DNA from 4 places in the Janthinobacterium sp. PAMC25594 genome. Region 1 is predicted to be linked to each of the others. Evidence: predicted binding sites of a transcription regulator. Region 1 holds the regulator's gene; each other region holds the start of a gene.

Region 1 (7,322 bases):
CCTGGAATACCGCGAAGGCTTCATCAAGAACCGCTACATCGGCCGCACCTTCATCATGCCGGGCCAGGCGGCGCGCAAGAAATCCGTGCGCCAGAAGCTCAACGCTATTCCGTCCGAATTCAAGGATAAAGTGGTGTTGCTGGTCGACGATTCCATCGTGCGCGGGACCACCAGCCGTGAAATCGTGCAGATGGCACGCGAAGCGGGCGCGACGAAAGTCATCTTCGCCTCGGCCGCGCCACCGGTGATTTACCCGAACGTGTACGGCATCGACATGCCGACGCGCGATGAGCTGATCGCCTATGGCCGCACGACGGAGGAAGTGTGCCGCGAAATCACGGCCGACTATCTGGTGTACCAGGATATCGGCGCGTTGAAGCAGGCGATCGCCGACGTCAATCCTGCCCTGGTCAATTTCGAGGCGTCGTGCTTCGATGGCGTGTACGTGACGGGCGACGTGTCGCAGGAATATCTGGACCGCCTGGAATATGCGCGCCACCATCCGAAGGCGGCAGCGCCCGAAGATACGCCACGTTCCCAGCTGAACCTGAACCTGGCGACGACAGAAGCATAAGTAACCTGCCCGGCCGATGCCGGGCTTTTTTTCGGGGTCAGACCTTCAGGTCTGACCCCAGCATTTGCCTTGGGGTTAAGCGGCAAATCGAATATCCGGAACTTCCACCATGACCACCAAAAAAAACTACGGCTTTACCACCACCATCCTGCATAACGACCGCCGCAAGGGTATCGAGCATGGCTCGCTGCACAAGCCTGTGCACACCTCCGTCGCGTTCGGCTACAGCGACGCACGCCAGCTCGCTTCCGTGTTCCAGGGCAAGGAGCCCGGTTTCCGCTACGGCCGCCAGGGCAACCCGACCGTGTCCGCGCTGGAAGACAAGGTCAACCAGATGGAAGACGGCGTGGCGACCCTGTGCTTCGCCACTGGCATGGGCGCCATCGGCGCCGTGGTGCAGTCGCTGCTGCGCGCGGGCGACCATGTCGTGTCGTCGGCCTTTCTGTTTGGTAATACCAACAGCCTGTGGCAAACGGTGACGGGGCAGGGCATCGCCGTGTCCTTCGTCGACGCCACCGAGGTGGCCAACGTGGCGGCCGCCATCACGCCGGCCACGCGCATTGTGTTCGTGGAAACCATCGCCAATCCGCGCACGCAGATCGCCGACCTGGCAAAGATCGGCGCGCTGTGCAAGGAACGTGGCATTTTGTACATCGTCGACAACACGATGACGACGCCTTACCTGTTCCGCCCGAAAGCGGTGGGCGCGGGCCTGGTGGTCAATGCATTGACGAAATCCATCGGCGGCCACGGCAATGCGCTGGGCGGCAGCTTGACGGACACGGGCGTGTTCGACTGGACGCGCTACCCGAACATTTTCGATAATTATAAGAAAGCGGCGCCAGCCCAGTGGGGCATCGCGCAAATCCGCGCCAAGGCCTTGCGCGACTTCGGCGCATCGCTGGGCCCGGAAGCGGCGCACCATATCGCCGTCGGCGCGGAAACCATGGCCTTGCGCATGGACCGCACCTGTTCCAACGCCCTGGCGCTGGCCACGATGCTTGCCGCCGACCCGCGCGTGGCGGCAGTGCATTACCCGGGCTTGGCGTCGCACCCGCAGCACGCGCTGGCGAAGGACTTGTTCCGCAGCTATGGCTCGCTGTTCAGCTTTGAATTAAAAGAGGGCATCGATTGCTTCGATTTCCTCAATCGTTTGAATCTGGCGATTCCGGCAAGCAACCTTGGTGACACGCGCACCCTGGTCATTCCCGTCGCCCACACGATCTTCTACGAGATGGGTGCGGAGCGCCGTGCCAGCATGGGCATCGCAGAGTCCCTGATCCGCGTGTCCGTGGGCATCGAGGATGAGGCGGATCTGCTTGAGGATTTCCGCCAGGCACTCGATGTATAAGTATCCGGATAAATGAAAAGGGCCGCGACAGTCATGCTGTCGCGGCCCTTTTTTTGCGCGTAAAACTTAATGCCAGCTGCGCATCAAGCCTACCGCTAAACCTTCCAGGGCAAACTCATCTTCCGGCGACACGGTGATGACCTTGAAGTCGGGGTTTTCCGGCAGCAGTTCGATGACGGAACCCGTCTTCTTGTAGCGCTTGACGGTGACTTCGTCGCCGATGCGGGCGACGACGATCTGGCCATTCTTGGCGCTGTCGACCTTCTTCACGGCCAATAAGTCGCCATCCATGATACCGGCGTCGCGCATGGACCAGCCGCGCACCTTCAGCAGGAAGTCGGGCTTGGCCGAGAACAGGGCCGGGTCGACGTTGTAGCTTGCCTCCAGGTTTTCCTGTGCCAGGATGGGCGAGCCTGCCGCCACCCGGCCGATCAGGGGCAGCGACATCAGCAGCGCCGCCGGCACTTTCGATGCCTGCGCTTCGGCCGCCGCGCCGATCAGGCGGATGCCGCGCGAGGTGCCGGGCGAAATCTCGATCGCGCCCTTGCGGGCCAGGGCCTGCAAATGCTCTTCGGCCGCATTGGCCGATTTGAAACCCAGTTCATTGGCGATTTCGGCACGGGTGGGAGGAAAACCCGTGTTTTCAATCGCGTCCTTGATCAGGTTCAGGATTTGTTCTTGTCGTGCTGTCAGCTTGATCATGAGCGGTGGGTGCATACTAAAATGCTGTCTATATGAACAGTCTGTATTTTTGTACAGTATCGCCCACTATGCAAGGGGATTTCCGTCATTTGCGCGAATTTCGTGCGAAATACCGGAATGGGCAGGAAAAAACGCCTGACCTGCCCCGTGCGCGGGCCGCTTGTTGAAGGAATGATTGAAACGTTTGCAAAAGGCGGTTATAATCTTCGGCTGACCTTCCCACACCCGTCTTGACGCCGGGGTGGGCGATTATTAATCCGACCTGAAGGAGTTTGCATGCGTCATTATGAAATAGTCTTTATCGTCCATCCGGACCAAAGCGAGCAAGTGCCCGCGATGATCGAACGCTACAAAGCCAGCGTAACCACCCGCGGCGGTTCGGTTCACCGCGTGGAAGATTGGGGTCGCCGTCAAATGGCTTACTCGATCCAAAAGCTGCCTAAAGCACACTACATCTGCCTGAACATCGAATGCGACAACGAGACCCTGGTCGAGTTGGAAACAGCATTCAAATTCAATGATGCCGTGTTGCGTCACCTGACCGTTAAAATGAAGAAAGCTGAAACAGCTCCTTCGCCGATGATGAAATCGGTACAACGCGAAGACGCGGCCAAAAGCCACCGCACCGAAGCACCAGCAGCCGCTCCAGTCGCAGCCGCAGCTTAATTCTTGACCAGGATCGTGCGCTGAACCAGCTACAAGTTACCGCCATCATTGCCGAGCGCGAAATATTGCGCTATACCCCGGCAGGGCTGCCGATTGTGAATGCAGTATTGCAACACAGTTCGCAGCAGATGGAAGCAGGAATTGCCCGTTTGACCGAGTTTGATGTTGCCGCGCTAGCCGCTGGCGAAATCTCAGGCCGGTTCAGCCAGGCAAGCTTGGGTGGGGTGTATCAGTTCACGGGTTTCCTGGCCAGGAAGAGCCGCAACAGCAAGAGTTTGGTGTTTCACATCATTGATTTTAGTGCAGTCAATTCTGACTAGCGCATTTTAGATACAGGAGCCTGACATGGCATTCGGTAAAAAGTTCGACAAAAATAAGCTCAAGCTTAAAGAAAAACGCAAACAGCAAAACCCTTTGTTCAAACGCAAGAAGTTCTGCCGCTTCACCGCAGCTCACGTTGAGCAAGTCGACTACAAAGACGTCGACACGCTGAAAGACTTCGTCCAGGAAAACGGCAAGATCATGCCAGCACGCCTGACCGGTACCAAAGCGCACTACCAGCGCCAAGTCGACACCGCAATCAAGCGCGCTCGCTTCCTCGCGCTGCTGCCATACACCGATCTGCACCACGCTTAATCGGTCAGATATTCCTGGAGAAGAACTATGCAAATCATTCTGTTAGAAAAAGTTGTTAACGTCGGTAACCTCGGCGAAGTCGTCAAAGTCAAAGACGGTTACGCACGTAACTTCCTGATCCCGCAACGCCTGGCACGTCGTGCCACGGCAACCGCTGTGGCTGAATTCGAAGTCAAGCGCGCCGAACTGGAAAAAGCTGCTGCCGCCAAACTGGCCGCATCGCAAGCCCAGGGCGAAAAACTGAGCGGCCTGACCGTTCAAGTTGCTCAAAAAGCTGGTGTTGATGGCCGTCTGTTCGGTTCCGTCACCAACTTCGACATCGCTGAAGCGCTGACCAAGCAAGGTTTTGCTGTTGAAAAAGCACAAATCCGCATGCCTACCGGCCCGCTGAAGATCGTTGGCGAGCACAACGTTTCGGTTGCTCTGCACACCGACGTGGTCGTGGAAGTTGTTATCGCTGTCGTACCAGACGCGAACGCGTAATCGTCTGCGGGCCTGGCCCGCAAGCATTGCCGCACTATGAAAAGCCGGGTTCGCCCGGCTTTTTTGTGGCCTTTTTTTCGCTCAATTTCAGCCCTTTATTTTTGCCAGCACGCCGAAGCGGGTATAATTCGCGCCATGAACGCTCCCTCTGATCCGCAACTGGATTCCCTCCGTATTCCGCCGCATTCGATCGAAGCAGAACAATCCGTTATCGGTGGTCTGTTGCGCGACAATGCAGCGTATGACCGCATCGCCGACTTCATGCATGCGGAGGATTTCTATCGCTATGACCATCGCATCATCTTCGAGCAAATCGTCAAGATGATTAACGGCTCCAGGCCCGCCGATGTCATTACTGTTTTTGAAACCCTGACCCAGCTCGGCAAGGCCGATGATGTGGGCGGACTCGCTTACCTGAACGCCATGGCGCAAAACACGCCATCGGCCGCGAACATCCGGCGTTATGCCGAGATCGTGCGCGACCGCGGCGTGCTGCGCAAACTCATCACCGTCGCCGACGATATCTCCGGCACGGCCTTCAGCCCGCAAGGCAAGGAAGTCAAGCAGATGCTTGACGAGGCCGAATCGAAGATTTTCGCCATCGCCGAAGAAGGCGCGCGCGGCGCCCAGGGCTGGACCGCCATCCAGCCCCTGCTGACGCAGGTGGTCGAGCGTATCGACGAGTTGTACAGCCGCGACAACCAGAGTGAAATCACGGGCGTGCCCACCGGTTTCATCGACCTCGACCGCATGACCTCCGGTCTGCAGCCGGGCGACCTGGTGATCGTGGCGGGCCGTCCTTCGATGGGCAAGACGGCGTTTTCCGTCAACATCGGCGAAAACGTGGCCATCGACAGCGGCTTGCCCGTGGCCGTGTTCTCGATGGAGATGGGCGGCGCCCAGCTGGCCATGCGTATGCTCGGTTCCGTCGGCCAGCTCGACCAGCACCGTCTGCGCACGGGCCGCCTGAACGACGAAGACTGGCCACGCCTGACGAATGCGATTCAAAAGATGAACGACGCCCAGTTGTACATCGATGAAACGCCGGCCTTGAACTCGATCGAATTGCGCGCCCGCTCGCGCCGTTTGTCGCGTCAATGCGGCAAGCTGGGCCTGATCATCGTCGATTACTTGCAACTGATGTCGGCCAATAGCCCGGGCGACAACCGCGCCACGGAGATTTCCGAGATTTCGCGCGGCTTGAAAGGCCTGGCGAAAGAACTCGGTTGCCCCGTGATTGCGTTGTCGCAGCTGAACCGCTCGCTGGAACAGCGCCCGAACAAGCGTCCCGTGATGTCGGACTTGCGCGAATCGGGCGCTATTGAGCAGGATGCCGACGTGATCCTGTTCATTTACCGTGACGAGGTGTATAACCCCGACTCGCCAGACAAGGGAACGGCCGAAATCATCATCGGTAAACAACGTAACGGTCCGATCGGCAGCATCCGCCTCACCTTCATGGGGCAGTACACCAAATTTGGCAATTACAGTGGTGGCCTGGCGCTTTACCAAGGCGACTAAGACTCAGCAGCACTGATATTCCATTGGCCGCCCCCTCATACGGGGCGGCTTTCTGTAGTAAATAACACGACTCAATGCTTAACGGAGAATGACATGTTTGGACGCTTGATGCCCACTGAGGGCAAGTTTTTTGAATTGTTTAACCAGCACGCGGAACTGTGCGTCAAGGGCGCTAAAGAAATGCTCGGCCTGATGACCAATTTCGATGACCTGGAAAACCGCGTGCATGCGATCGAAAGCATCGAGAAACAGGCGGACAAAGTCACCTACGCCACCGTGGAAATGCTGCACAAGACCTTCATCACGCCGATCGACCGCGACGACATCCATCAGCTGATCACGCGCCAGGACGACATCCTCGACCTGCTGGAAGACGCGGCGCAAACCGTTTCGCTGTACGACCTGAAAGCCGTCACGCCGGAAGCCAAGCGCCTGGCCGAACTGGTGCTGGCCTGTACCGAAAAAGTGCGCGACGCCGTCGCCATGCTGCACAACATGGATAACTCGCGCAAGATCGTCGCCATCTGCGAAGAGATCGACCGCCTGGAATCGGACGCCGATCACGTGATGCGCGCCGCCATGTCCAAACTGTTCCGCGACGAACCGGACGTGCGCAACCTGATCAAGCTGAAAGCGATCTACGAAATTCTGGAAACCGTGACCGACCGTTGCGAAGATGTGTCCAATATTATCGAAGGCATCATCGTCGAAAACGCGTAAGCGTTGGGCCCGTCCTGAACCAGAATCAGAAAAGAAACTACAATGACCATACAAATCAGCATCTACGTGCTAGGCCTGTTGATCGCCCTCGCGCTGCTGTTTGACTTCATGAACGGCTTCCACGATGCCGCCAACGCGATCGCCACGGTGGTCTCGACGGGCGTATTGAAACCGCAGACCGCGGTTGCCATGGCCGCCACGTTCAACTTCGTCGCCATCTTCGTGTTCCACCAGCTGACCGTGGCCGCCACGGTGGGAAAAGGAACCATTGACCCGACGGTGATCGACCAGTACGTGATCTTCGGCGCGCTGATGGGCGCCATCTTCTGGAATTTGTTTACCTGGTACTACGGCATTCCATCGTCGTCCTCGCACGCCCTGATCGGCGGCCTGGTGGGCGCCGCCGTCGCCAAGTCGGGCACGGGCGCGCTGGTCGCGGCCGGCCTGTGGAAAACCGTGGCCTTCATCGTCATCGCACCCGTGCTGGGCTTTGTGTTCGGCTCCATCATGATGCTGCTGGTGTCGTGGATCTTCGTGCGCTCCACGCCGCGCAAGGTCGATAAATGGTTCCGCCGTTTGCAACTGGCATCGGCGGCGGCCTACAGCCTGGGCCACGGCGGCAATGATGCGCAAAAGACCATCGGCATCATCTGGATGCTGCTGATCGCC
Region 2 (7,322 bases), 170 kb from region 1:
CTCGATTACATCACCCTGGCCGATGTCGGGCCGGCCGGCAGCGACCAGGAACAACTGGCCGCGCAGCACCAGGCGGGCGTCGCGGCCCTGCGCAGCTTTGTCGCCGGCAATTTTACGTATTTCAATGCGGCAAGCTGTTCCTCGCTCAGCTGCATCCCCACGCGCGCGCTGGGTGACGATGAGCGCTACCTGCACCGCATCTGGATGGGCGGGCCGCTGCCGGCCATCGCCTGTGAAGCGATTCAGCAGTGGGGCGCGGCGCTGGACGAGGTGCGGCACAACGGCGGCGCGCCGTATGTCTCCATCCTGTGGGTGTGGGATGTGCAGCAGCTGCGCAATGACGCGCGCTTCAGCCCCACGGGCGGCGCCGGGCGCTACACGATAGGCCGCTATGCCATCGGCGGCACGACCTTGCACATCAACTCGCTGCGCGCGCTGGCGCTGGACTTTGCGCCGGCCCGCTTCGACATCCTCGATACCCTGCATGCGCAGCGCTACTTCGCCACCTTGTCCGATTATTTCCGCATTCTCATCATGTGCGAATACGGCGGCATGTATATGGATGTCGATACGATTCCGCACAATCCCGCGACGATTTTCCTGATGAAACCGGAAGTGCCCGACTACTTCCAGCGCAACGCTGATGACAGTGAAGCGCGCCGGCATGTCAGCTGGATGAATCTGTTTCTCGATGAAACGGGCATGCTGATTGCCAAGAAAAACGACGCGGCGCTGCGTGTGATCCAGCGCAATGTGAACCTCGCCTATGCGGGTATCGATGGGGAAATTCCCCATTCCTGCCCGCAATTCGAAGCGCAACTGTTCGGCCAGTTCTATGCCGAATGGAAGAAAAACCTGGGCGTGACCGTGCTCAGTCATGCCGAGTTCTACCAGCGCTATGGCGTGCTGTATGACGGCGCGCGCGAAGCGGTGGCGGGCGGCATCCGCAGCATGCGCTTGCTGGACGATATCATTACCGAGATGCACATCCCCTTGAGCGACGAAGAGCGGCGCGCGTATGCGCGCTGCGTGGCGCGGCTAGCCGACATCGGCTGGCAGCTCGACGATCCTTTGCGCCTGCCCGACATCGTCGACGTGTTCGACATCGAGGAAGTGCCGCGCATGGCGTATGCGGCCCAGCTGCGGGCGGATATCGATCATTTTCACTATTACTCGGTGCTGTCGGACGACCCGCTATTGGACCGTGTGAATGACGTTTTTTGCCGCTACCTGCTGGCCCACCGTTCGCAGCATATTGCTGTCGGTAATTTCTGGCGTCCCACGGTGGGCCGCCACGGCAGCCGCATGCCGGCCATCGGCGATGCGGCCCCGCCAGGTGACGAGGCGCAGGCGGGCTTGCTGTCGCATGCGCCGCTCAAGCTGGTGGCGGGCGAACTGCTGGACGACGAGACGAAGAACCGCATGGCCAAATTGCTGTTTGCCACCAGCTACCTGGAATACTGTTCTTTTGGAAATAAACTCAATCTGCAGTTCGTCGAATTGCAGCGGCGGCAGAACATCGACCCGTATCTGGCGCACATCCACGGCCTGCATGACGAGGATGACCGCTTCATCGGCTTTTTCACGGCCGCGACGATGGACGAGTTCCAGGCCTGCGGCGCCGTGTCATATTACCGCGACGACATGAAGGCGCTCGACGATGCGTATGACGCCTTCGTGCTGGCGCATGCGCGCGCCGACGACTGTTTCGTCAGCAGCCTGGCCATCGACGAGAAATACCGGGGCCAGGGCTTGTTCAGGCAAATGTTCCATGAAATCCGCGACCTGGCCGGCCGCAAGGGCTGCGCGCGCATCAGCTTGACGGTATGGGAAAAGAGCGAAGCGCTGCAGGTGTATCTGCACAAGGGTTTTCGCAGCGTGGGCACGTTCGACTATGCCTACAGCCTGTTTTATGACCGGCTGCACTTCCTCGTGTACGAAGGGGATTAATGCGGCGGCCAGGGTGGCCGCCGCACTGCAGTGATTACAAAGCCAGGAAAGCCAGGGCCGCCACGGCCGTCGGCAGCAGGGCACCGGCCAGCAGGCCGACGGCGCCGATCGATTCATCCTTGAAACCGCGGCGCAGCAGGGATACGCCGGCCGGATTCGGCGCATTGGCGATGACGGTCAGGCCGCCACCGGCCACGGCGCCAGCCACCAGCATGTATTTCGCTTCGTCCGTCATGCCGACGATCAGCGATCCGAGGTAAGTCAGGGCCGCATTGTCGGTGATCGCCGTCAAGCCCAGGGCGCCGAAGAACAGGGCCAGCGGTTTCAGGCTGGAGACGATGGGCTGCAGCCACCATTGCTGCATGCCGCCCAAGACCACCAGGCCGCCGAGGAAGAAGCCGACCAATAAACCTTCCTTGAGGATCAGCGGGCTTTGATAACGCTCATACGCCTGCACGAAGCCGAGGAAGAACAGGAACAGGCCGAAGAACAGCACGGGATGGTGCGCCAGGGCCACCACGCCGCCCAGCACGATCATGTGCACGACGCTGACGGCCAGCGGCACTTTCGGCGCTTCCACGTCACCGGCTTTCGGCTTGATGTCGGAGGTGTTGCTGTGCAGGTATTTACGCAGCAATATGCTCACGCCCGTGGCGTTGACCAGCACGGCGATGGCGGCTTTCCAGCCGAAATGGCTGGCCATGTAGGCGCTGTCCCAGTTCCACGTGGTGGCCACCATCAGCACGGGCGGCGCCGCGTACGAAGTCAGGGTGCCGCCGATGGAAACGTTGACGAACAGCACGCCCAGCGCGCCATATTTCAGCCATTCAGGAATGCCCGGGCGAAAGATTTGCGGCGCCAGCATCAGCGCGGCCAGCGTCATGGCGGCCGGTTCCGTGATCATCGAGCCCGTCAGGGGCACGAGTGCCAGTCCCAGCCAGACGAGGGCCAGTTCCGTGCGCAGCGGCATGACGCGCGCCACGCCCTTGAGCAGGCGCTGCACGGCGTCGAGCACGGGGCGCGAAGCGGCCACCACCATGACGACAAAGACGAACAGCGGTTCCGTGTACTGGCGCGATTCGGCATACTCGATGGCCGCATCGCCGCCCGAGACAAAGGCCATGATGATGATCAAAATGAAAGCCCAGAAGCCGAACACGACTTCCACTTCGCCCAGCAAGTGCAGCAGCCCCCCGTGGCGGGGATGGCGCTGCGCCAGGGTTTCAAACGATTTGGCGGCGAAGGTGTGGATGAGCGCAAGGCCGAAGACGATGGCGCTGATGAGTTGGATGGTGGTCAAATGCGTTTCCTTATGGACGGAGGGAGCCGACTGGTACGTTGCCAGGCGGTAAGGAGAGTGCTTATGGTACAGCAATCGATGCCAGAAACGGGGTTTTTCGGACATGGCGGAGCGGCCCCGGGCACGCTATCTGACAGATAAGCCTTGCCAAAAGCCGGACTGGATAGTACTGTATATGCATACAGTATTCATCTTCATATTCAATTATGCAACATTCCGAATTGATGGCCGCGCCGGAAGCCTTGCACCCGTCTTTATGGCGCGCATCGCAGCTGGGGCAGGGCGCCACGCGCTGCCTGGACACGGGCTTTGCCGCCCTGTCCGCGCAGCTGCCCGGCGGCGGCTGGCCCAGCGGCAGCCTCATCGATCTGCTGGTGCAGCAGCCGGGCAGCGGCGAATTGCGGCTGCTGGCGCCCGCGCTGGCGCAACTGCCGGGCTTGCCCATCGTGCTGCTGCAGCCGCCCCATCCGCCGCAGGCGCTGGCCCTGGCCGCGCAGGGGCTGGCGCCATCGCAATTGCTGTGGCTCAAAAGCGCGGGCAGCAAGGATGCCTTGTGGGCGGCGGAAAACATCTTGCGCAGCGGCAGTTGCGGCGCCTTGCTGTTCTGGCAGTCGCACGTGCGCGCCGACAGCCTGCGCCGCCTGCACCTGGCGGCGCAATCGGGCAACACCCTGTTCTGCATGCTGCGCCCCTTGCACGGTGCGCAGGATGCGTCGCCCGCGCCGCTGCGCCTGTCCGTGCGCCCGGCCGCCGGCGGCATCGAGATCGGCTTCATCAAGCGCCGGGGACCGCAGCGCGACGCGCCCCTGTTCCTGCCCCTGCAACCTCCTTCTTTACTGCTACGCCATGCGACTCTGGATCGGCCTGTGCCTGCCCCGGCTCCCGCTCGAAGTATTTTGCCCGCGCTGGTCGGCTGACCAGCTGGGCGTGGTGCTGGAGCAGGAGCAAGTGATGGCCCTGTCGCCGCTGGCGCGGGCGGCCGGCATCCGGCCGGGCATGCGCCGTGGCGGCGTGCTGATGCTGGCGCCGCAGGCGCGCCTGCACGAGCGCTCGCCCGAACTGGAAGCGCAAGCCCTGCAAGCGGTGGCGCTGGCGCTGCTGCAATACTCGCCGCTGGTGGCGCAGGGCGAGGAAGCGACCCTGCTGGTCGACGCGGGCGCCAGCCTGCGCCTGTTCGGCGGCGTGCGCGCCCTGTGCCGGCAAATCGCGGCCAGCTTGCGCACGCTGGGCTACACGGCCCAGCTGTCGTGCGCCCCCACGGCGCGCGGCGCCTGGCTGCTGGCACGCGCCGGCACGCGCCGGGGCCGCGTGCTGGGCATGGAGAGTCTGGTGCGCCGCCTCGACGGCCTGCCGTGCGCCCTGCTGCCGCCCGCGCGCCCCTGGCTCGACTGGTTCGAAGGCATCGGCTGCCGCACCCTGGGGCAGCTGCGCCACTTGCCCCGGCCCGGCTTGCAGCGCCGCTGCGGCGGGGCCGTGCTGGATATGCTCGACGACGCGCATGGCCACGGCACGGAACTGTTCGTCTGGCTCGAAGCGCCGCCCACGTTCCGCGCCAGCCTGGAATTGTTCGACCGCGTCGAGCACGCGGACGCGCTGCTGTTCGGCGCGCGCCGCCTGCTGCAGCAGATGACGGGCTGGCTGTGCGCGCGGCAATTCGCCGTCGAGCGCATACAGCTGCTGCTGGCGCACGAGCGGGGCAGGGTGGCGCGCCCGCCCACCGTCATCGACCTGGCCTTAGGCGAGGCCGTCTGGCGCGACGAGCACCTGGTGCGCCTGCTCAAGGAGCGCCTGGCGCAGCTGGTGCTGGAGGCACCCGTGATCGGCCTGAGCCTGGAAGCGCTGCAGGTGCAGCCGATGGCGCCACCGAGCGAGAGCCTGTTTCCCGAGCCGGGCGGCACGCCGCAGGAGCGTCAGCGCTTGCTGGAATTGCTGGTGGCGCGCCTGGGCATGGAAAATGTCTTGCAGGCAGTGCCGCGCGCCGATTACCGTCCCGAGGCGGCCAACCAGTGGCTGCCGCTGCCGGCCAAGCCCGTTTCAAGAAGCGCGGCACCCGACTTGCCGCCCGGCTTGCCCGGCATGCCCCGTCCCGGCTGGCTGCTGGCCCAGCCCGTCGCCCTGTTGATGCGCGAGCACCGGCCGTTTTATGGCTCGCCCCTGAAAATGGTGTCCGTAGCCGAACGCATCGAAGCGGGCTGGTGGGGCCAGTCGCAGGCGCGCGATTATTTTATTGCCGAAGGCCTCGACCACGCCCACTACTGGGTCTACCGCGAACGCATCGCCGGCAGCGCGGAAGACGCGGCGCCGCGCTGGTTTTTGCATGGCTTGTTTGGCTGAAGGCGCTGTCCTGCTGAAACGGCCATGCTTGGCTATACTTGCTTTCTTGCTTGCGCCGCGTCAACCACTTCAATAAGGATTTTCATGTCCCAACTTTCCGACTTCCCCATCACCCAAAAATGGCCTGCCCGGCATCCCGAGCGCCTGCAGCTGTACTCGCTGCCGACGCCGAACGGCATCAAGGTCTCCATCCTGCTGGAAGAGCTGGGCCTGGCGTACGAGCCGCACCTGGTCAGCTTCGAGCAAAACGACCAGCTGTCGCCCGCCTTCCTGTCGCTCAATCCGAACAACAAGATTCCCGCCATCCTCGATCCGGACGGTCCCGATGGCAAGCCGCTGGCCCTGTTCGAGTCGGGCGCCATCCTGCTGTACCTGGCGGAAAAGACGGGCAAGTTCCTGCCGCAGGATGCGGGCCTGCGCTATGAAACAATACAATGGCTGATGTTCCAGATGGGCGGTATCGGCCCCATGTTCGGCCAGGTGGGCTTCTTCCACAAGTTTGCCGGCAAGGAGTACGAAGACAAGCGTCCGCTGGAGCGCTATCTCGGCGAGGCAAAGCGCCTGCTGGGCGTGCTCGAGCAGCGCCTGCAGGGCCGCGACTGGATCATGGGGAGTCAGTACACGATTGCCGACATCGCCATCTTCCCGTGGGTGCGCTGCCTGGTGGGTTTTTATGGCGCGGGCGAGCTGGTCGGTTTTAATAACTTCCCGAATGTGCGGCGCGTGCTGGACGCGTTCCTGGCCCGGCCTGCCGTCATCAAGGGCGTCGATATCCCATCGCGTGGCTAAAACAGCTGTGGCCGGGCGGCGCTACAATGCGCCATCGGCCGCGCTGCGCGGCAGCTTTGATCTGAGACAATGAAATCCACCCGGCAAGATTTTCCCGGCGCGCACGGCCATGTGCTGGCGGCGCGCCTCGACGCGCCCGACGGCGCCATCCGCGCCTACGCGCTGTTCGCCCACTGTTTTACCTGCGGCAAGGACGTGCTGGCCGCGCGGCGCATCGCGCAAGGCTTGACGCAACACGGCATCGCCGTGCTGCGCTTCGACTTTACGGGACTGGGCGCCAGCGAGGGTGAGTTTGCCGCCACGAATTTTTCGTCGAACGTCGACGACCTGCTGGCCGCCGCCGATTTCTTGCGGGCAAAACACGCTGCGCCGCAATTGCTGATCGGCCACAGCCTGGGCGGCGCCGCCGTGCTGGCGGCCGCCGCGCAAGTGCCGGAAGCGACGGCCGTGGTGACCCTGGCCGCCCCCAGCACGCCCGCGTATGTCACGCGCATGTTCAGCGCGCACCTGGAGCAAATCGCCGCCGAAGGCGAGGCGCTGGTCCAACTGGAAGGGCGGCCTTTCCGCATCCGCCAGCAATTCGTCGACGACGCGGGCAGCCACAGCCTGAAGGCCCATATCGCTGGCCTGCGCCGCGCCCTGCTGGTGATGCACGCGCCCAATGACACGACCGTGAGCCTGTCGAACGCGATGGATATTTTCACTGCCGCCAAGCACCCGAAAAGTTTTGTGTCGCTCGACGATGCCGACCATTTATTGACGGGGCGCGATGACGCCGCGTATGTCGCCAATGTGATTGCCGCCTGGAGCGCGCGCTACCTGGCATAAATCGCCGCCCATGAAAAACGCCGTACCGGCAAGTCGCGGGTACGGCGCAGATGGGGAGAAAACGGCTTAGTCCTCGTCGAACTCGGCCGAAAGATCCTTCCAGCCTTTACTGATTGCAAAG
Region 3 (7,322 bases), 1.4 Mb from region 1:
TGGAACAGCACGTCAAGACCTATGACGTCGACATCATGAACACCCAGCGCGCCACGAAGTTGACGCCGGGCAAGCTGATCGAGGTCGAAACGGCGAATGGCGCCATCCTGAAAGCCAAGACCGTGATCCTGGCCACCGGCGCCCGCTGGCGCCAAATCAATGTGCCGGGCGAGAAGGAATACCGCAACCGCGGTGTCGCCTACTGCCCGCACTGCGATGGTCCCTTGTTCAAGGGCAAGCGCGTGGCCGTGATCGGCGGCGGCAACTCGGGCGTGGAAGCGGCGATCGACCTGGCCGGCCTGGTAAAACACGTGACCCTGATCGAGTTCGGCGCGGAATTGCGTGCCGATGCGGTGCTGCAACGCAAGCTGCACAGCCTGCCTAACGTGACCGTGATTACGTCGGCGCAAACCACCGAGATCCATGGCGACGGCAAGATCGTCAATGGCCTCAGCTACACGGACCGGGTCAGCGGCGAGTCGAAGAAGGTCGAGCTGGAAGGCGTCTTCGTGCAAATCGGCCTGGTGCCGAACACGGAGTGGCTGAAAGGCACGGTCGCGTTGTCGCGCCACGGTGAAATCGAAGTGGACGCACGCGGCCAGACCTCGATCCCCGGCGTATTTGCGGCCGGCGACGTCACCACGGTGCCATACAAGCAGATCATCATCGCCACCGGCGAAGGCGCCAAGGCAGCCCTGTCCGCCTTTGACCACCTGATCCGCTCGGACGACGAGGAAGTGGTTGAAGAGTCGGCAGCGAAAGAAGCATTGACGGCGTAAATCTTCACGCATAAAAAACCGGAACGGCCGCGAGGCTGTTCCGGTTTTTTTTATGCGCGCAGGAAACTTAGCTGCCCGTGTACAGGGGATTGGCGGCCACATATACCTGGACGCCATCGACAGCCATGTCCTTGGGCGCGATGTCGCTCAGGGCGAAGACGGTCTTGTTGTTGAAGGTTTGCACGTGCCACGTAAAACGTTGGCCGGCGCGCGCGATGGTGACGGTTTCGCCGCGCGTGACGTTGATGCGGCGCGTATCGGGCTGCAGGTCGATGCTGCGCTGCGCGGCGCCGTCGTGGGCGGCGCTGCCATAGTCGGCGGGCGTGCCCGTGGGGCCGGCGGCAATGGCGCTGCCGGCAAGGACGGCGCACAGGATGGCCAGGGCGCTGCGGTGGGTGTTCAACATGATTTCTCCAAGAATAAGCCAGGCGCGGTGAATAACCGTGCCGTTTTGTCGTCGTGGCTGCACCGGGATCGCCGGTTTTTGCAACACGGCATCGTAAGCTGTCCTTGGTCGATTTGCAAAGCTGTATTTCCTGTCTATATTTCCACCGTCGCCGCCAGCGGCACGTCCGGCGCCAGGTGGCTGGTCAGCACGATGCACTGGCGCGCCAGACGAAGCGGGTCGGCCAGGCGCCCGCGCAGGTGTGCCATGGCGGCCGTATCGAGGCCATTGAACGGTTCATCGATCAGCAGCAAGCGTACGGGCAAGGCCAGGGCCAAGGCCAGTTGCAGTTTTTTGTGCTGGCCCAGCGAGAGGGCGATGATGCTTTGCTGCAAGGTGGACGTCATGGCAAACGCCTTCAGCTCGTCGTTCAGCAGCGACTGGTCGCTGCCCGGGTACAGGGCCAGGTGCAGGTCGAGAAATTCGTGCACTTGCAGCCAGGGCAGGGCGGGTGCGTCGCCGCCGCAATAGAAGGCTAGTGCGCGGTACGCCAGCGGCATGCAGCCGCTGTCGACGTCATCCAGGCGGATGGACCCGCGCGCGGGCAGCAGGGCGCCGCCCGCCAACTTCAGCAAGGTCGTCTTGCCGGCGCCATTCGCGCCCCGCAGCCAGGTGACGCCAGGGCCGAATTGCTGGCTGAATCCCTGGAAGACGCTGTGCGTGGGGAAGTGAAAATCGAGGTGCTCGATGTGCAAGGTGGGAGAAGAGGCATTCAATTCCATAATTCGCTTCCGATAGCGCTCAAGGCAAGGATGGACAGCACGACGAGGACGACGCGTCCGCGCGCCGTGAGGCGGGGCAGGCCGACGATTGCCAGCAAGGCCGCGCTGGCGGTGAGGGCATACACGCTGGTCACGCGCTGCTGCAAGGTGGCGGGGTGGATGTTGTACAGCAAGACAGCGCCTGCCAGCAGCACGGCAAACGGTGGCAGCAGGCTCGCCGCGCAGGCCAGGCGTGTCAAGGCCGTGCTGGCCAAGGGCCAGGCGTCCAGCGATGGACGCAGCACGGCGATCTGCTCGCGCACGGCCTTGTCGCCCCGGTCCGTCACAATGATCAGGCTGGCGCTGGCCAGTAAACCGAGCAGCGGTGCCGGCACGAGGGGTGCACGCAGCAGCCAGGCCAGCATGCTGGCGCCAGCCGTGGCCAGCAGTACGCTTTGCTGGATGCCAATCACATTGTCATTGCGCCAGAACGGCAGCCAGAACAGCTGGCGCCACAGGAACACGGTGCGCCAGCGGGGCCGTTGCGGCACATAGGCGCTCATCGTTGGCGGGTGTGCCCTTTGTGCGGGGCGTGGCGCGCGCAGGCGCTGCGCCACGATGAGCGTCGTCAGCAGCCAGGCCAGCAGCCAGGCGGCGACGGTGGCGGCGATGCCGGGCGCGGCAATCGGGCGCAGCCAGGGCGGCGATTGCACCAGCCAGATGCCGGCCGAGACCGCGTAGGCAAGGCCCAGCGGCAGCATCAGCAAGCCGGCCACGGCCACGTCGGCTTGCCAGCGCAAGCGCGTCGGCAAGGGCAGCTGGCGCAGCCAGGCGGCGATGGGAGCCGGCAGCAGGCGCTTGCGCAGCAACCAGACGGGCAGGCAGGTCAGCAGGGCTTGCGCGCTCAAGAGACCCAGAGCGGCGGGCCAGGGCAAGGTCATGGCGAGAAAGCCGGGCAGGGCGATGACGCTGAGCAAGCCCAGCACGACGGGGCCGGCCAGGAACACGAGAATTTCCATGGAACTGGCCAGGCTGGCGGCAAATTGCAGCAAAGCATGATGGGCCAGGCGCAAGCGCAGGACGAGGTAGGGGGAAAGACTGTGGGGCAGGCGCATCAGGCAGGAGCTGCAGAGTCAGGACGAGCGCTGATTCTAACAGCCGGGGTCAGACCCCCAGATAAGTTAGCTTTGAGGTTGACGTTGGCGGTGTTGAGGGTCTGACCCCACAATGGGAAAAGCCCTTCGGTTCTGGGAACCAAAGGGCTTTTCTTTTATTGGCGGAGCGGACGGGACTCGAACCCGCGACCCCCGACGTGACAGGCCGGTATTCTAACCAACTGAACTACCACTCCAAGCTCGTATGATCTGTGTTGCTGATCCATGAAGCACTGGATAATTTTCTGCATTGGTGGTGGGTGCTGAGAGGCTCGAACTCCCGACCTACGCCTTGTAAGGGCGCCGCTCTACCAACTGAGCTAAGCACCCGCATACCCAGAAAACTATCCCGACGTTTGTCACCACGTCTGGAAGAGGCACTATTATAGGGGGCGCTTTCCCGCTTGTGCAACTATTCTTGAGGGCTAAAAGCAGTTTTTTTGCTGAAAAGCGCAAAAATATTCAAGGGAGCGAGTATTGACGTGTTTTCTGGTTCGGAAATGGGAAAAGCCCTTCGGTTCTGGGAACCAAAGGGCTTTTCTTTTATTGGCGGAGCGGACGGGACTCGAACCCGCGACCCCCGACGTGACAGGCCGGTATTCTAACCAACTGAACTACCACTCCAAGCTCGTATGATCTGTATTGCTGATCCATGAAGCACTGGACAGTTTTCTGATTTGGTGGGTGCTGAGAGGCTCGAACTCCCGACCTACGCCTTGTAAGGGCGCCGCTCTACCAACTGAGCTAAGCACCCGTTGCTTGTCTCAGAAAACCATCCCGACGTTTGTCACCACGTCTGGAAGAGGGGCTATTATAGGATGGCTAAAATCCTTCTGCAAGCGCTTTTTTCACATTATTCCGTGATATTCCATTGGGAAAGCATCCACGCCATATTAAACGCATTCTCGGCGATGGCGTTATAGCGGCCCGATGCGCCGCCGTGGCCGGCGCCCATATTCGTTTTCAGCAGCAGGGGATTGCCGTCCGTCTTGTACGCGCGCAGCTTGGCCACATACTTGGCCGGTTCCCAGTACATGACCTGGCTGTCGTTCAGGCCCGTCGTCACCAGCATGGCGGGATAATTCTTGCGCGCAATGTTGTCGTAGGGCGAGTAGCTGAGCATGTAGTCGTAGGCCGCCTTCTGGTTCGGGTCGCCCCATTCCAGATACTCTCCCGTCGTCAGGGGCAGGCTGGCGTCCATCATGGTGTTCATCACGTCGACGAAGGGCACGGCCGCGTGCACGGCGTGGAACAGCTCGGGGCGCATGTTGACGACGGCGCCCATCAGCAAGCCGCCGGCGCTGCCGCCCTGGATGATGAGGCGGTTCGGGCTGGTCCATTTTTCGCGCACCAGATAGTCGGCGCTGTCGATGAAGTCATTGAAGGTGTTTTTCTTCTTCATCAGCATGCCGTCTTCATGCCAGGCTTCGCCCATGTCGGTGCCGCCGCGGATATGCGCCTGCGCATAGATGACGCCCCGCTCCAGCAGGCTGATGCGGCTGATGGAGAAAGTGGCTTCCGTGGAAATGCCATACGAGCCGTACGAGTACAGCAGCAGCGGCGCGGAACCGTCGAGCTTGACTCCCTTCTTGTAGACGACCCACAGCGGCACTTGCACGCCATCGCGCGCCTTCGCCCACAAGCGCTGCGTGGTGTAGCGGCTGCCGTCAAAGCCGCCGCCGATTTCCTGCTGTTTCAGTACCGTGCGCTTGCCATCCTTCATGCTGACATCGATGACGGTGGGCGGCGTGACGGGCGACTGGTACGACATGCGAAATTGCGTGGCGGAAAACTCTGGCGTGCCGACGGATGTGGCCAGGTAGACGGGGTCGTCGAACTGCACCGTCTTCCAGTTTTTATGCGCGAAATCGTAGATGCGCGCGCGGTTCAGGGCGCGCGCCTTTTCCATCACCACCAGGTAGCCCTGGAACACGTCGATGGACTGGATCACGGCATCCTTGTTGTGCGGCACGACGGGCTTCCAGTTCTTCGGCTGCGGCGCAGACAGCGGCGCGCTGACGACACGGAAGTTCTTCGCCTCCTTGTTGGTGACGATATACAACTGGCCGTCGCGGTGCTCGACGATGTAGCGGTGGCCTTTTTCGCGTTTCAGCACGCTCTGGAAACTGCCTTGCGGCTTGCTCGTTGGCAGCAGCAGCACTTCGCTCGTATCCGTGCTGCCCGAGGTCAGCACGAAGAACTGCTTGTCGTGCGTGCGATCCACATTGATGGTGAATTGCTCCACCGGCTCGTGGTAAACCTGTTGCGGCGCGCCGCCCAGGGCCAGGCGGAACAGCCGGTCCGAGCGCTTGGTGGTGGCGTCTTCCTGCGTCAGCATCAGGGTGGCATTGTCCGCCGCCCACGCCAGCGAGGTCACGCGCGGCATGCTATCGCCCAGCAGCTTGCCCGTCTTCAAATCCTTGACATGCAGCTCGTACTGGCGGAAACCCGTCGTGTCGGTGGTGTAGGCCAGCAATTGTTCATTCGGGCTGATGGCAAACGCGCGCACGGCAAAGAATTTGTGGCCTTCGGCCAATTGATTCTGGTCCAGCAGGATTTCTTCGACCGCCTGCGCATCGTAGGCACCGCTGGCGCCGACAGGACGGCGGCAATGCAGCGGATATTGCTTGCCCGCTTCCGTGCGCGTGTAATAGTAAAAGTTACCTTGGCGCGCAGGCACGGACAGGTCCACTTCCTGCATGCGGCCCTTGACTTCCGCAGTCACCTTGTCGGCCAGCGGCTGGATCGGGGCCGTGACGGCGGCCGTGTAGGCGTTTTCCGCATTCAGGTAATCGATCACGGCAGGATCGGTCTTTTTTTGCAGCCAGCGGTAGTCGTCCGTGACGACCGTGCCGTGGCGCGTTTCCTGCCAGGCCGTCCTGGCGGCGACAGGGGCGGTGGCATCGGCGGCCAGCGCGGATGGCGCCAGCGTGGACAGCAGGATGGATGAGCAGACGGCCATGTGGCGCAAAGCTTGATGTGCTGTAGACAAGGCAACTCCTTTTATAGTCGTGTCAGGATTGTAATCTTGCCATTGAGAAAAGCAACTGTGGTGCGCATGCGTTTCAACTTGCATCCACGGGCATTTCCAGCGATACTGTATATAACTACAGTATCCTGCCGCGAGGTGTCCTTGACCACATCTGCCTCCCCACTTCCCGAGCCACCCGCCCGCCGCTGGATAGCTCACCTGGACATGGATGCCTTCTTTGCCTCCGTGGAACTGCTGAAATATCCGGAATTGCGCGGCGAAGCCGTCGTCATCGGCGGCGGCCGACTGCAGCAACCGATGCTGCAGGAAGACGGCACGCGGCAATTCGCGCGCATGCGCGACTACGTGGGGCGCGGCGTCGTCACCACGTCGACGTATGCGGCGCGCGCGTTCGGCGTGTTTTCCGCCATGGGCATCATGAAGGCGGCGAAACTGGCGCCCGACAGCATCCTGCTGCCCGCCGATTTCGAGGCTTACCGCGAGTATTCGGCCCGCTTCAAGCAAGCCGTGGCCAATCTTGCCCCCATCATCCAGAACGTGGGCATCGATGAAATCTATGTCGACCTGACCGAACATGGCGAGCAGGCGCCGGCCATGGCGGCGCGCCTGAAGGCGGCCGTGTTCGAGGCGACGGGCCTGTCGTGCTCGGTCGGCCTGGCGCCCAACAAATTGTTGGCAAAAATCTGTTCCGACCTGGAAAAACCCGACGGGCTGACCATTTTGTCGCCCGAGGATGTCGAAACCAGGGTCTGGCCCTTGCCGGCAAAAAAGATCAATGGCATCGGCCCGAAGGCCACGGCCAAGCTGGAAGCGCTGGGCATCGTCAGCATCGGCGAGCTGGCGCAAGCCGACATGGCCATGCTGCGCACGCAGTTCGGCGACCTGTACACGGGCTGGCTGCGCCAGGCGGCGCTGGGCATCGACGAGCGGCCCGTCCAGACGAGCCGGGAAACCAAGTCCGTCAGCCGCGAGACGACGTTCGAGCGCGACTTGCAGGTGGTGCGCGACCGCGCCACCCTGTCGGAAAAGCTGGAAAGCCTGTGCACGCGCGTGGCGGGCGACCTCGATAAACAGTCGCTGGCGGGGCGCACGGTGGGCATCAAGCTGCGCTTCGAGGATTTCAGCACCGTCACGCGCGACATCACCTTGCCCAGCGCCACGGCGGACGCCGCCGCCATCCTGCGCGCCAGCCGCGATTGCCTGCGGCGCGTGCCATTTGACAAGAAAATCCGCCTGTTGGGCGTGCGCATC
Region 4 (7,322 bases), 2.7 Mb from region 1:
AGGGTCGTAAAAATGGGTCTGCAACAGTTGAGCACTCACCTTCAGATACGCCTCGGCTGCGAGTCGTTAGCCTCGTGCTCAGTTGAGATAGCTACTTCGCAAGGCCTGCTTCAGATTCATGAGGCTGCGGGTCGCAAAACTGTTCAGACTGTTGGTCAAGGCATTCTTGAGCGGGCAATCCTACGCGCCGTCCGACATTCGATTACGGCACCACTTACAGCTGACGCCAATCAAGGGGACGTTCCGAGACCGACTGGTGGAGAACTAACTTGCCGAGGTCCTGGCTATCGCATTCTGCATATTTGCTGTTTTGACTCTCTTAAGCTTGCACGTTTTGCGTCACAGGAAACGCTACATATATTTCCGTCAGAGTCAATGCGTCAGCTATTCTGTCCTTACACTGACAAAACAATGCTTTATGTCGACGTCAATAAAAAGGATTGGGGCAAGAAGGATTTATTGCCGGTTTTCTATATCTACGGCGCGGATATGCTCGACCTCACAAAAGCCACGAAGCTAGTGTACGACCTTCCGTTGGGCTGTGACGTGTGTATAATTTCTCCGAACAATATCGAGCGCCGCGTTGATTCATTTTGGAATTTTTTGCACTCTTCAATATGCTGTTCCCGAAATGATTCTGCTGACCATTACATCAGCTGTACAGGTGAAGAGATTGGCGCGGATTCAAATTTGTCCACTAGCCCGGAAAACCAACTAGCTCCCCGTTTAGCGGATGCGGGGCAAGTTGACAATGGGTCACCCAAATGCCGGAATGCGGTGCGAGTTCGCCGCATCGACGCGGCGAGCTGGGGTGAAGTCATTGCCCTCACTTTGGAAGCATTCCGCGAGGCCGCCGACAGCGACTCAGCATTAATCCTAACGATGCTCAAAAAAGATGCAATCCGTCTAAATCGCGTTTTACACGAGGAGCATTTGGAACTCAGGCTCGCCCTTGACCGTCCTACTCCTGGTGTAAGAATATATAACGGTCTAATGGCGACGATTGATGAAAAAATAGTTGCACGCATGGACATAAATAGTAAGTCAATATTTACTGGAGCAGTTGGAACAATAAGACACATAGAACCGTTACCGCTCGGTCAGGGCACGGCGTTTATTGAACCCAACATGATTGTTGCGACTGCTATATTTGATACTGTTGGACTTGTCGATTTAACTTCTGAAGACTGCTCGTCACTGGATTTTGGGTATGCGGTTTCTGCCGACCTCGACAGGTGGGGCTCGGTTTCCCATCGAATTTTCGTCACGCGGGAACAGGTCGGCTGTCCTTCAACGTGTTTGGCATCACAATTCATGAGGACTGGAAAGCTTTTTACTATTATCAGCGAGGCACCGCAAATACAGCGGATGTGCTAGCGTATTTTGGCTATTTCTTAAGATGAAAGTTCCTCATGTCTATAAATAACCGTGAAAACATTGTCTCGTTAAATGCGAAACGAAAAAAGCCAGCCATTTCGTGGTGCACGTATAAACCGGGCCTTAAATTGCCGAGCATTCGCTGCGGCGACTTATCTCTGCACAAACCTTTTCAAAGCTTTGCCTTCTCGGTTGCAGACAATACCAACTCCGAAGTTAAAGCTTTTGCCTCTCGTATGAATTCGGTAGCGTACGCGTTACTCGACTACGAAATTTATCTTGAGTCGGTGGGTTTAACATGGCTCGACGGAAGTGATGGCGTCCTTGCAAATTATCGTAATTACGCCTTTGCTAAAGTAAGAAATTCGAAATCTTCCCGTGGCAATCTCACTGCGAAGAAATCTGTAAATATAAAAATGCACGTTTTATACGAATTTTATTCGTGGGCGTCGAGCTCGATTAGCGAACTTGCCCCGAGTATTGGCACTGAGACTCATGTAGCAATTAAATCGACATTACCACTGCATTCGCTCAACCCAACTCATTGGACCGGGCAACCACGCAAACTGTATCCGCAGTGCTTTACGGGCGTCGCCGAAAGCTCAGCAAGTATGAGTGGTCAACATTGGGCAACTGTTGCAGAAATTAACGACATTGAAGAATACTTTCGAAACGTTAAATTTGTGAAAACTGGCGCTAGAAATATTTTGTTTATGCGAGTAATCGACCAGACTGGGCTACGTCGCGAGAGCACAAACTCTTTAGTCATCGGTCAATTCAGCGACAAAAATATCGAGAAATCAATAAGTACATTGAAGATTCATTCGATTCAGCCTTATAAACAAAAAAACGATGAACGAAACTTCTTTGACATTCCAATTCCTCTTTCCCTGGAAATAAATAGGTTCATCAAATCAATTTATGGTGACGATATCTTTGTCCGCGCTGCAAAGAATGCATCCATTAACATGCTTCCGCTTTTTGTATCCGAAAAAACTAGAGCGGCGATGGATGACAAGAGCTGGACCGCGATTTTCACCGATGCGTTTAATGCGATTGATGCACCGAAAGGCGCTGGAGTCCATGCCATCCGTCGAAAATTTGCCGAAGATTGGTTTGAAAAAGAAGTTCAGAACTGTATCGACAAGGGTCAACCGATTTCTTACGCTGACATTGTGGCGGGTTTGGCTAAAGTGCTTGGTCATGATTCCAAGCTAAGCCAGGAGGCCTATCGCCGCGTTTCGAGGATGTCCCATGGAACAACCACACTAGATACATTGACGGAGGAAAACCGAGAGTTGGCTGTACGTGTTATCCAGTTAAACTCGCTGCTTTCCTGCAAGGATGAAGAAATTTCTAGACTTAGAAATATGCTCGAAGATGTTGAGTTAAGGGTTAAAAAAAAGATGGGGCTTATCGCAAAGCGGCCTACTTCGCAGCGCGTTTGAACGGCGCTCTATCGGCCAACTCGTCAATATATTCACTCATCTGGCCTGTCTCTTGATTGAGAAACTCCTGTATTGCATGCTCAAACCTCCGGTCTGCAACCCAGTGTGCTGACCATGTGGGCGTCGGCTCAAGGCCTCGAGCCAGCTTGTGCTCACCTTGGGCACCTCCTTCAAATGCGCGAATCGACGCATCGATACAGTAGGCGATTGCTTGCATATAACAAAGCTCAAAATGCAGCCCCGACACAAACTTGGTAGTGCCCCAGTATCGGCCGTACATTGCGTCAGGACCGACAAAATTGAGGGCCGCAGCTATCGGCTCGCCAGCTTGTTCGGCGAAGATGAAAAGCAGATTTTTCCCTATTGAAGCTTGTATCTGAGCAAAAAATTCCCTCGTGAGATAAGGGGTCGAGTAGTGGCTCTCGTAGGTTGCCGAATAGCACACGTAGAAGAAATCGAGTTCTTCGCTGGTCATGTCCTTCCCGGAGGCAAACCGAAAGCTAACGCCGGCCTCTGCGACGCGTCTTCGGTCCTGCTTCACCTTCTTTCGCTTTTCGCGCGCCATTGAACCAAGGAACTGGTCAAAGGACTCATAGTCGCGGTTCAGCCAGTGAAATTGAACCCCCTCCCGCAACATCATGCCGGCACGACGTACCACCTCGAGGTCTTCTGCCCTGGGGAACAAGATATGTAGTGATGAGACGCCGACTTCCTGAGCGAATTGAATCGCTGCGCGAGCAAGAATTTCCTTGTCAGCTTCGTTGGTTGCCAGCAGCCGCGGGCCTGTGACAGCGGTAAACGGGACGGCTGAAACGAGCTTCGGGTAATATTCGAGTCCATGGCGTTCATAGGCGTGTGCCCATGCATGGTCGAAGACATACTCCCCTCGTGAGTGTGACTTGGCATACAGCAGCATCGCGCCGGCGAGCTTGCCTTGGCGCCTCAGGACAAGGTATCGTGGGGACCATCCAGTGCGGTTGGAAGCGCAGCCAGAGGTATGTAGCGCATCAAGGAAACGATAGCTTACGAACGGGTTGCCCTCAGTCAGTGCCTCCCACTCCCCTTCTGCGATTGTGCTTAGTGACTCGAGTACTTCGACGACCGTTTCCAAGAAAATTCCAGTAAGGTTAGCTCTTTTTCCTAAGGGATGCACGAGGCGGACCAACGCCCCTGACGGCCTGCCTAAGGCGGGCGTCTTGATGACAATTGTATTTGTACCAGCGATATTCTATCAGGTACCCAAATTCGCACCTCGAGGTCCGTGCAGTAGCGTAAGGTCAAATGACGCGCGGGTTCGTAGACGAGACTCGTTTGCTTGCCCGACGTCATGCGTCAGTGCCGCCCGGATTGCTCGATTAGTCACTTACCCGACCATATTGGCGACCCTGGCCGACTCAACCTGCTACGGCCGGCAGTCTGGCGCCATGACGGCTGCGGTCCGGCACAGAGTCCGGCAGCGGGCGCGCCTCAGCGCGGTCTCTACGCCCAAAAATTTCGGTAGGCGCGGTGGTAACGGAGGTAACTGGCCAGCGCGAGCGGCTCCGGATTCGAGGAGGCTCAGGTCCTGTTGAATTCTCAGTCGCCCACACCACCCGGCTATTCGCGTCGAAAGCACTCGCACGAGATGCATTCCTCTAATGGCCACCCAGTCGGTACGGTGAATGGCCACCACACAGCCTCTTCAGTACGCAGGCCTGGCACATAGCGATTGCTCATCTGCCCACCCATTGACGCTGCAAGCCTCCGGCATCCATTCCGAAGCCGTAATTTTGACGAAAAAAAACCCGCCAACGGAGGGCGGGTTGAATCCAATTCTTGGAGGAGTTGGAGGAGACAGGCCAATTATGCTGCACTGCGCCATATTTCGCCAATCATCATTTGTAATGAGATGTATCACTGCTGAGAATGACGCTCTCGGCCCGCATGGACGTGTTTGAATCCTTCAAAGGGGGAAGTAATATCTCCGAATGCCGACCCAGCAATTGCGTTGGAAATAACAGCTGAATTTATCCACAGATGGCGTGGACAGCACTGTGGACAACTCCATCATACGCGCCGCACAACGAGTACAGGTGCGGGTTTCTTGTGCCTGCTCAAATTTCCGGCAGGGACCTGGTCGACGTCTCTTGACAGTCCAGGTACTGACTATCCTCAAGGAACCTCGCTCTTTCCTTGACCGTTTTCGGGCGGACCCTCAGGAGCTTTTGGCCAGGGCGCAGTGCCGTCAGTCGATTTATACGTATCAAATGGATAGCACGATGTAGACATGTCGTTTATATCATTATCACCTCTCCCACCACACTCTTCGTCGGGCGCGTGCTCCTGCAAGTCTGCAATGCACATCTTCGCCATTACATTTGAAATGTACAACGCATCCCATAGGAAATTAATTTAGATGTGTATTTTTCCTGACGTTGAATTATACTGTATAAAAACACAGTAGTTTTTTACCAAAAACCATCTCCTGCCAATCTAACCAAGTAAACCAAACCGATGCTGTGCCCACCCCTCATCCAAAGCGATTCAGCCCGCGCGCTTCTGCAACTGCCTCTGCAGGATGTGTGGCGTGCGAGCGAGCTCGCTCTATCCAGGTCAACGACCTGCACGACGGGCCATGCGGTTTTGGATGCGGAACTGCCGAACGGTGGATGGCCCAGGTCCGCCCTGGTGGAAGTGTTGCTGCAACAAGCCGGCATCGGCGAGATGCAGTTACTCAAACCCGCTCTCGCCAAGTTGGCGGCGACACAGCGCATTGCCTTGATTCAGCCGCCGTATCTACCGCACGCCATGACGTGCAGGTCCTGGGGTCTTATCGACCGCAACCTGCTTTGGCTTCGGCCGGGCAGTTCGGCCGATGCGCTCTGGTCGGCGGAACAAATATTGAAAAACGGCTCGTGCGGGGCCGTCGTGCTTTGGCAGTCGAACGTCCGCTCAGAATCCTTGAGGCGGTTGAACCTGGCAGCCCAAAGCACAGATACATGGCTGTGGCTGATGCGGCCGCTTTCAAGCAGCGCCGACTCGTCGCCATCACCGCTTCGAATCGCGCTTCGGCCCGCTCTAGGCGGTGTGTCGGTCGACATTATCAAACGTCGGGGGCCTCATTGTGACAACCCCTTTTTTATACCGCTTGCGGACATGCCCGCTGGTCGTCAGCATCTGGATGTAGACCATGAAATTACTGTTAAGCGTGTACCTTCCACTACTGCCATTAGAAACGCTGCGGCCATCTTGGTCTGAGCCAGGTCCGTATGCAGTAATGCATCAGGAGCAGGTCACGGCAATATCGCCCGATGCCGCGCACAGCGGCGTGCGCTTGGGGATGCGCATTGGGGGCGTGTCGGCCATCGCACCTGGTACGGTGATACTTGAGCGCAGCCTTGAGAAGGAGGCCTTGGCGCTGGACGCCATCGCGATGGCTCTGTTGCAGTACACCCCAGAGGTAACGCTTCAAGACGACTTCTCTATCCTGATGGATGTGAGCGCCAGCCTGCGTTTATTCAAAGGGCCACACGCCATCTGCGGGGCCATAGCTCGCAGTATTGCTGCGCTGGGTTTCACCGCGCGCCTTGGCGCAGCGCCTACCGCGCGAGGAGCATGGCTGCTTGCCAGGAGTTTTCGCCGCAAAGGTGCCGTGTTCCGCCGGCGCGCGCTAACTATGAAATCGCTGGAACGCATGCTCGACAGACTGCCGTGCGGATTGCTACCCGCCGCCGCCGCATACGACGAATGGCTGGCCGGCATTGGAGCCAAGAACCTCGGCGCATTGCAACGTCTGCCACGCCCAGGCCTACTTCGACGCACTAGCAAGGACCTGCTTGCGGACCTCGACCGAGCGTATGGCCAGGCGCCGGAGATGTTCGAGTGGATTAAAGTCCCATTGACGTTCTCAGAACGGGTTGAGACCTTCGACCGTATCGAACATGCTGATGCTCTGCTGCATGGCGCGACGCGACTTATCCTCCAACTCGTGGGTTGGCTGACGTCTCTCCAACAGGCGGTTCGTGTTTTCACCATTGTTTTGGAGCATGAGCGCGGGCGTGCGGCGATGCCTCCGACTGAACTCGAAATCGCGCTTGCGGAGCCAGCCTGGCACGAGGCCCACTTGGTGCGATTACTCAAGGAGCGCCTTGGCAAGGTTGAGCTCATCGCGCCCGTTATCGCATTGCGGCTGGACGCGAAAAAAATCGAACCAATGCTTCCTCCTAACGAGTCCCTGTTCCCAGAGCCAGGTGGGTCGCCACAGGACTTCCATAGGCTGCTGGAGCTGCTTACTGCACGCCTTGGGGCCGAGAACGTGCTGACGCCGGCCGCAATGCAGGATTACCGCCCCGAGGTCTGCAACGAATGGGTACCCCTTACGGAAAAATATCGCAAATTGGATGACGATGAAGTCCTGGAAGGACGCCCATTCTGGCTCCTGCCAAAACCGATTCCACTGTTGATGCGTGGCGAGCGGCCGTTCTACGGGAGCCCGTTGAAAATTATTCAAGGTCCGGA

Evidence for each region. The regulator LexA, encoded in region 1, represses DNA repair genes until DNA is damaged. The targets are predictions, from matches to a motif close to ACTGTATNNNNATACAGT.
Region 2: a site for LexA is predicted at 3,419-3,436, ahead of imuA (translesion DNA synthesis-associated protein ImuA). Genes of this name have one in related genera too.
Region 3: a site for LexA is predicted at 6,176-6,193, ahead of dinB (DNA polymerase IV). Genes of this name have one in related genera too.
Region 4: a site for LexA is predicted at 5,249-5,266, ahead of imuA (translesion DNA synthesis-associated protein ImuA). Genes of this name have one in related genera too.

What each region holds. Positions count from the first base shown of each region.
Region 1 is NZ_CP080377.1:5,630,772-5,638,093, forward strand. Features, by position in the region: gene purF (amidophosphoribosyltransferase) at 1-574, shown strand, start outside; gene KY494_RS25225 (cystathionine gamma-synthase family protein) at 684-1,925, shown strand; gene lexA (transcriptional repressor LexA) at 1,992-2,627, opposite strand; gene rpsF (30S ribosomal protein S6) at 2,904-3,293, shown strand; gene priB (primosomal replication protein N) at 3,314-3,613, shown strand; gene rpsR (30S ribosomal protein S18) at 3,639-3,929, shown strand; gene rplI (50S ribosomal protein L9) at 3,957-4,412, shown strand; gene KY494_RS25255 (replicative DNA helicase) at 4,548-5,933, shown strand; gene KY494_RS25260 (DUF47 domain-containing protein) at 6,027-6,653, shown strand; gene KY494_RS25265 (inorganic phosphate transporter) at 6,696-7,322, shown strand, end outside.
Region 2 is NZ_CP080377.1:5,462,096-5,469,417, forward strand. Features, by position in the region: gene KY494_RS24570 (GNAT family N-acetyltransferase) at 1-1,950, shown strand, start outside; gene KY494_RS24575 (putative Na+/H+ antiporter) at 1,985-3,250, opposite strand; gene imuA (translesion DNA synthesis-associated protein ImuA) at 3,457-4,167, shown strand; gene KY494_RS24585 (DNA polymerase Y family protein) at 4,097-5,584, shown strand; gene KY494_RS24590 (glutathione binding-like protein) at 5,669-6,373, shown strand; gene KY494_RS24595 (S9 family peptidase) at 6,443-7,201, shown strand; gene KY494_RS24600 (hypothetical protein) at 7,268-7,322, opposite strand, start outside.
Region 3 is NZ_CP080377.1:4,200,644-4,207,965, forward strand. Features, by position in the region: gene ahpF (alkyl hydroperoxide reductase subunit F) at 1-779, shown strand, start outside; gene KY494_RS18830 (CzcE family metal-binding protein) at 847-1,185, opposite strand; gene KY494_RS18835 (ATP-binding cassette domain-containing protein) at 1,320-1,946, opposite strand; gene KY494_RS18840 (hypothetical protein) at 1,937-3,040, opposite strand; tRNA gene KY494_RS18845 (tRNA-Asp) at 3,200-3,276, opposite strand; tRNA gene KY494_RS18850 (tRNA-Val) at 3,334-3,409, opposite strand; tRNA gene KY494_RS18855 (tRNA-Asp) at 3,627-3,703, opposite strand; tRNA gene KY494_RS18860 (tRNA-Val) at 3,758-3,833, opposite strand; gene KY494_RS18865 (S9 family peptidase) at 3,933-6,071, opposite strand; gene dinB (DNA polymerase IV) at 6,276-7,322, shown strand, end outside.
Region 4 is NZ_CP080377.1:1,811,004-1,818,325, forward strand. Features, by position in the region: gene KY494_RS07940 (hypothetical protein) at 1-1,377, shown strand, start outside; gene KY494_RS07945 (hypothetical protein) at 1,413-2,825, shown strand; gene KY494_RS07950 (GNAT family N-acetyltransferase) at 2,806-3,936, opposite strand; gene imuA (translesion DNA synthesis-associated protein ImuA) at 5,385-6,062, shown strand; gene KY494_RS07960 (DNA polymerase Y family protein) at 5,995-7,322, shown strand, end outside.